2 regions of the Neorhizobium tomejilense genome follow, and region 1 is predicted to be linked to the other one. Evidence: riboswitches for the same ligand, from Rfam matches in the RefSeq annotation. Region 1 holds a riboswitch; the other holds the start of a gene.
What was found. A riboswitch is a leader RNA that binds a small molecule or an ion and turns the genes downstream of it on or off. The one in region 1 is predicted to bind cobalamin.
Positions count from the first base shown of each region.

Region 2: linked by a shared signal. The riboswitch ahead of ACSQ3G_RS19530 (DUF1636 family protein) and the one ahead of bluB (5,6-dimethylbenzimidazole synthase) in region 1 are both predicted to bind cobalamin.

Region 1 covers NZ_CAXUSO020000001.1:1,533,088-1,536,486, forward strand. The annotation lists gene ACSQ3G_RS07910 (NAD+ synthase) at 1-575, shown strand, start outside; gene ACSQ3G_RS07915 (TolB family protein) at 591-1,421, shown strand; cobalamin riboswitch at 1,449-1,633, shown strand; gene bluB (5,6-dimethylbenzimidazole synthase) at 1,714-2,400, shown strand; gene ACSQ3G_RS07925 (hypothetical protein) at 2,401-3,087, opposite strand; gene ACSQ3G_RS07930 (NADP-dependent malic enzyme) at 3,238-3,399, opposite strand, start outside.
Region 2 covers NZ_CAXUSO020000001.1:3,960,014-3,963,412, reverse strand. The annotation lists gene cobN (cobaltochelatase subunit CobN) at 1-421, opposite strand, end outside; gene cobW (cobalamin biosynthesis protein CobW) at 439-1,476, opposite strand; gene ACSQ3G_RS19530 (DUF1636 family protein) at 1,473-1,883, opposite strand; cobalamin riboswitch at 1,989-2,228, opposite strand; cobalamin riboswitch at 2,288-2,516, shown strand; gene ACSQ3G_RS19525 (CbtB domain-containing protein) at 2,554-2,730, shown strand; gene ACSQ3G_RS19520 (CbtA family protein) at 2,744-3,399, shown strand, end outside.

The DNA.
Region 1 (3,399 bases):
TGTTCGAAGGAACCGAGGAGGGCATCACCGAGGAGAACCTCCAGAGCCGCGCGCGCGGCACGATCCTGATGGCGATCTCCAACAAGTTCGGTTCGATGGTGGTGACGACCGGCAACAAGTCGGAAATGTCGGTCGGCTACGCGACCCTCTACGGCGACATGAATGGCGGCTTCAACCCGATCAAGGACCTCTACAAGATGCAGGTCTATGCGCTGGCCGCCTGGCGCAACGATCATCTGCCGCCGACGGCTCTTGGCCCGAGCGGCGAGGTGATCCCGAAGAACATCATCTCCAAGGCTCCGTCCGCGGAACTCAGGCCCAACCAGACCGACCAGGATTCGCTGCCGCCCTATCCGGTGCTCGACGATATCCTCGAATGCCTGGTCGAGCTGGAGATGGGGACCGAGGAGATCGTTGCCCGCGGCCACGACATCGCGACCGTTCACCGGATCGAGCACCTGCTCTATCTCGCCGAATACAAGCGGCGCCAATCGGCGCCGGGCGTCAAGATCACCAAGAAGAACTTCGGCCGCGATCGGCGTTATCCGATCACCAACCGTTTCCGCGATCGGTAGGAGAGGATCATGGCCCTGCGCAGCTCGGTCGAGATCTTCAATATCCGGACGAGGACGATGCGGGTGGTCTGGCAGACGGAAGCCTTGTTCGAGGCGCCCAACTGGTCGCCCGACGGGCGCTACCTGATGCTCAACAGCGAGGGCCTGATCTATCGTCTGTCACCGGCGGGTGATGATGGGCCTGAACTGGTCGATACCGGCTTTGCCCGCCAATGCAACAACGACCACGGCATTTCGCCGGACGGTTCGCTGATCGCCATTTCCGACAAGGTAGAGTTCGGCAAGTCGGCGATCTATGTGCTGCCCGCGGGCGGCGGCGTGCCGCGGCTGGTGACCGGGAACCTGCCGTCCTACTGGCATGGCTGGTCGCCGGACGGAAAAAGCTTCGCCTATTGCGGCATCCGCGGCGACGAGTTCGATATCTATTCGATCGGCATCGAAGGCGGCAACGAGACGCGGCTGACGTTCGGCGAGGGCCGCAACGACGGGCCGGACTATTCGCCGGATGGGAAATGGATCTATTTCAATTCCAGTCGCACCGGGCTGACGCAGATCTGGCGCGTCCCGGCCGCCGGCGGCGTGGCCGAGCGGATCACCGACAGCGGTTACGGCGACTGGTTTCCGCATCCATCACCAAGGGGTGACAAGATCGTCTTCGTCTCCTACGACGCCGATGTCTTCGACCACCCGCGCGATCTCGACGTCCGCGTCGGGCTGATGGACATGGACGGCGGCAATGTCGAAACGCTGTTCGAGCTCTTTGGCGGGCAGGGCACGATGAACTCACCGAACTGGTCGCCGGATGGCGATGAGTTTGCCTATGTGCGCTACTTCCCCGTCGCATGAGCGCCTTGCGCCGAGGATCGCGTAAGGGCATAACCGATCCTGTCAGGTGCCGGCCACAAGCCGGAGAATCGGGAATCCGGGGTGGAGCCGGAACGTGCCCAACGCTGTGAGGTGGACGCTCGGCCGCAGGATAAGCCACTGGGAAACCGGGAAGGCGGCGGTGGAGGCGGACGAAGCCAAGTCAGAAGACCGGCCTGACAAGATAGACCAGCCCGCGCGGACGGCGGAAAGGTTTCTGACCTCTCCTTGCTTCTGAAAGGCAAGGGAGCGACGGCATTGTTGGGGACAAACGATGCAGCCTGATCCTTTCGCGCATGCCTTGCTGCCTGCCGGTGAATTTTCGAAGGCCGAGCGCGCGGCCGTCTACAGGGCGATCGAGACGCGCCGCGACACGCGCGACCAGTTCCTGCCCGATCCGCTGCCGGACGACCTAGTAAGGCGGCTGCTTGGCGCCGCGCATTCGGCACCCTCGGTCGGCTTCATGCAGCCCTGGAATTTCATCCTCATCCGCGATCCCTCGGTGCGGGAGGCGGCTCGCGCCGCCTTCTCGCGCGCCAATGACGAAGCCGTGGAGATGTTTCCGGAAGAGAGCCGCGACCTTTATCGCAGCCTCAAGCTCGAAGGCATCGTCAAGGCACCGCTGTCGATCTGCGTCACCTGCGATCCGGATCGTGCCGGCCCGGTCGTGCTCGGCCGTACCCACAACCCGCGCATGGACGTCTATTCGACGGTCTGCGCCGTGCAGAACCTGTGGCTTGCGGCAAGGGCCGAGGGCGTCGGTGTCGGCTGGGTCAGCATCTTTCGCGAGGAGGACGTGCGTGCACTGCTGGGCATTCCCGACCGCGTCGAGATCGTCGCCTGGCTCTGCCTCGGTTATACCGACCGGCTCTACGCCGAGCCGGAATTGGCGCTCAAGGGCTGGCGCCAGCGCTTGGCCCTGGACGAGCTGATCTTTCAGGATCGCTGGGATAACCGTTGATCACTGCTGCGGCTGTGGTCCTGCCGATTTCGGATTGCTGAGGTCGATATCCGCTTCGGGCAGGAAAGCCGGCCCAACGGTGCGCACCTTCTTGTTTGGATCGTATGGCCGCTCCGGCGGCGGCGTGAGCACCGGCGGCTGGACCGCGGCCTGCGGCTTTTGCGGGCGGGTCGGCAGCTTGGTGATCCCGGAATACGGTTGCTCTTCTCTCGGAAGTTCGATGCCCGGCACCTTTCGGCGGTCGTCGACAACAGGCGGCAGCGGCTCGAAGGAGGGGATGCAGCGCTGTTCGCGAATGGCGGCGAGAATGGCATTCCGCTCTTCCGAGGGCAGGATCATCTGCCGAGAACTGTTCCGTTCCGCCGCCAGCGCGTCGCGGCTCTGTTCCATTCTTTCCAGCGCATCCCGCATCTGACCACAGACCTCGGCATTCGGGCCACCCAGAACCACGACGCTGCCATTGCCGCAGCCGGCCCGGCGCATGTCGACCCGCAATTCCCGGATATCGGCATTGTATTCGCCAAGCTGCTGGGCGTAGCTGCGCGCCGCGGACGTGTTGCCGATGATCTGCGGGCTGTTTCCAAGTTTCCGGTAAAGGGCTGCACAAACGGCAGGGTCCCCCGCCAGCGCTGCGGCAGGCAGAAGCAAGAGCGATATGGTCAGCAGGCCGCGAAGCGGTATCGGCAATTCCGGCATCCTCTCCTAATGGGAGATGGCATCATGGAACGTGCCGGTTGATAATCTCATAAAGCCGCGATCACCGCACGGTGAATTCAAGCCCGCGTGCCGTTCGAGCCCTAAACGGGGCTCGAACCAAAGCAGGAGAAGATCGGCAACTCAGGCTTGAATCTGCAGATTTGGCTGCGAGGCTTCCACGACGGCAAGCGCCGCCATGTTCACCACGCCGCGAGACGTCACCGAGGACGACAGGATATGCGCCGGCTCGGCCGCCCCGAGAAGAATCGGGCCGACATGCAGTGCGTCCGTGAGATTGCGGAC
Region 2 (3,399 bases), 2.4 Mb from region 1:
GAAAGCAGCTCAGGATGCCGGCGATCCGGTCTTCCGAAACGGTCGAGGCCGCGATCAGTCGCTCGTCGCGGATGCTGCATTCGCCGGGCAGCAGCGCCAGCGCGATCTTTTTCCGCTTCGCCATGCGCGAAAGCTCCTCAACGCCGTAGGACCAGCGATCGAAACCGCCGAGAATGCGCACGAGGATGATCTTGGCGTGGGCCGCCGTCTTCTCGACCCACAGATCGACGGACATCGGATGGCGCAGGTCGGAAAGACTGGTCAGCCGCAGGCTCGGCAAATTCGAACCCCAGACGGCGGAAAGGCCGTTCAGGTCGCTGCCGGAAAAGGACAGCACCACCACGTCGGCCGGCGACTGATTGAGGTCGACCGGTTCGATGAGGTCGTCAAGCGACGACGATGTGGTGGCGAGTATGTGCATCCTTCCCTCGGGCCTACTTATGCGGCCAGCATCCTTTCGATCGCGGCGCGGTCGATGCCTTTTTCGCCGATCACGACAAGGCGGCTTGTCCGCGCTTCGCCGGGTGCCCAGGCGCGGTCGAAATAGTGGTTCACGCGCGATCCTACCGCCTGAACCTGCAGGCGCATCGGCTTGTTCGCGACTTCCACGAAGCCTTTTATGCGCAGCACGTTTTCCGCCTCCGCCGTCGCGGAAATGCGTGCGGCGAGCTGTTCGGCGTCGGCGACTGCGGCCAGATCGACGACGAAGCTGTCGAAATCGTCGTGATCGTGGTCGAGTTCGTCGTCGTGATGGGTCTTGCGGTTTTCGATATCGTCCTCGACGGCGAGGCCGAGGCCGATCAGCACTGCCGGATCGATGGCGCCGTTGGCGGCCGAGACGATTTTCACGGCACGTGGCAGATGGGCGGACACGCGATCCCTGGCGGTCGCAAGGCCGGCGGCATCCAGGAGGTCGCTCTTGGTGAGCACGATCATGTCGGCACAGGCCACCTGGTCCTCGAACACTTCCTCGACCGGATCGTCATGGTCGATCGAACCGTCCGCGTTGCGCTGCGCTTCCAGCGCCTCGTGATCGTCGGCGACGCGACCTTCGGCGAGTGCCAGTCCATCGACCACGGCAATCACGGCGTCCACCGTCACTCGCGCCTTGACGTCAGGCCACTGGAAGGCCTGGACGAGGGGCTTCGGCAACGCGAGGCCCGAGGTTTCGATGAGGATGTGATCGACGCGGGGTTCGATGGCCAGGATCCGGTCGATCGCCGGCACGAAATCGTCCGCCACGGTGCAGCAGATACAGCCGTTGGCAAGCTCGATGATGTTGTCCTCCGGGCAGCTTTCGATGCCGCAGCCCTTCAGCACGTCGCCGTCTATGCCGACATCGCCGAATTCGTTGACGATGATTGCCAGCCGCTTGCCCTTCAGGTTTTCGATCAGGTTGCGGATCAGCGTGGTCTTGCCGGCGCCTAAGAACCCGGTAACGACGGTGCAGGGAACGCGGTCGAACGAAACGCTCATGATGGCATGTCCTCGTGGTGATGAAAGGGTGGAATACGGGCCGTCATGCCCTTGCCGCGCAGGCAGGTCGGGCGGCCGCGAAGGGGAAGGAAGCCGCGCTCGTCCTCGGCCAGCATCATCGCGCCGGTGACGATGTCCTCGACATTGTCGAGCGAGAGATGGCCGAAGACATAGGACCAGCCGCTCTTGTGGTTGAAGGCGGCGCTCGGGCTTTTTTCGCAACTGGCAAGGCAGGTGACCGGCTTGACCGCGAGCGGCTTGCCGTTTGCTGCCTCGCGCAGCGCCGCGATTAGTGCGATGCCGGGCCGGATTTCGCCGTCGGACGCGTCACGGCAATTGGTGCAGACGAAAATCGTCACATCTGCCGGGCCGGCGGTTGCCGGATCATCTGGTCGGTGGTCACTCATCGGTCAGCCGCGTTCCCGCCGGGGTCGAAAATCGGGGCGCGGAGCAGAAGGTCGAAACCCCTCTGCGGTGATCGAGAACTTCCTCCGGAGCACCCCGCCCGGTGAAGCAAAATTAATCGGACGGCAGGTCTCCTGGCTCGCGGGTCGTCGCCATTTGCCTGCCTTCCCAGGATACCGTTGGCCGGATTTCCCAGTGGCTTGACGGCCAAATGGCCGTTTTAGGCAATGGCTCGCCGCCTACAGTTGCGGGGGCAGCCGCGGCATTGATCCTGAAAAAGGGATCGCACCGCATTCTCTCTTAGCCCTCCCCGTTGCCGGAAAGGGACCATCTCCTTTCAAGTAAGCCCGGTCGCAGGCCCATGTCAATGCGTCGCAAAGGCGATTGCCGTGACGCCGAATTCGTCTATAGTGACCGAGCCTATGGTGCCCGAAAGGGTTTTAGAGGGAATGCGGTGCGACGGATTTCTGCCGTCCAACCCGCGGCTGCCCCCGCAACTGTAAGCGGAAAGTCTTCGACCAAAACGGCCGTGCGGCCGTCAAGCCACTGGGAAATCCGGCCAACGGGATCCTGGGAAGGCGGGAGAAGGCGTCCGATCCGCGAGCCAGGAGACCTGCCAGAGGCGGCAAAGAACGTGAACGGCCCTCGGGTGGAGGGCGAAAGGACGAGACCATGGTTACGAATTCTGCTGCAGCTGCAGTCAGCCTCTCCGCTTCGAAAATCATTCCCCTCAGCATGACGGCCCTGCTCGGCCTGTTCATCGTCGGCTTTGTCGGTTTCTCGCATCTGGAAGTCGTCCATAACGCCGCGCATGACACGCGCCACTCGCTCGCCTTTCCCTGCCACTGAGGAGTTCTCCCCAATGTCGTTGTTTCGCAACATCGTCTTCACGGCGGTGATCGCCGGGCTTTTGTCCGGACTGCTGCTGACCGTGATGCAGAGCTTCTCCACCGTGCCGCTGATCCTGCAGGCGGAAGTGTTCGAGAATGCCGCGCCCGAGGCAGGCCACAGCCATGATGCTGCGCCGGCCGCAGGTGCCACGGCATCGGCCGCCGAGCATCACCACGGCGACGAAGCGTGGGCTCCCGCCGACGGCTTCGAGCGTTTCATCTATACTGCTGCCGCCGACATGCTGTCGGCTATCGGTTTTGCCCTTGTCCTGGTTGCCGCTTCGGAAGCGTTCGGCGGCTTCAAGGGCTGGCGCGGCGGCCTGATGTTCGGCATTGCCGGCTTCCTCGCCGTCATCCTCGCGCCCGGCCTTGGCCTGCCGCCGGAACTGCCCGGCATGCCGGCTGCGGAACTCGGCCCGCGCCAGATCTGGTGGGTCTCGACGGCGGTCTGCACGGCAATGGGTCTCGGCCTGCTCGCCTATACCCGCTCGGCCGTGTTCGCAGCGCTTGCGATCGTGCTGCTGATCGCCCCGCATCTGGTCGGCGCGCCGCTGCCGCCAAGCCATGAAACGGCGGTCCCGATGGATCTCCATGCCCGCTTCGTCAACGCCGTCTATGCCACCAACCT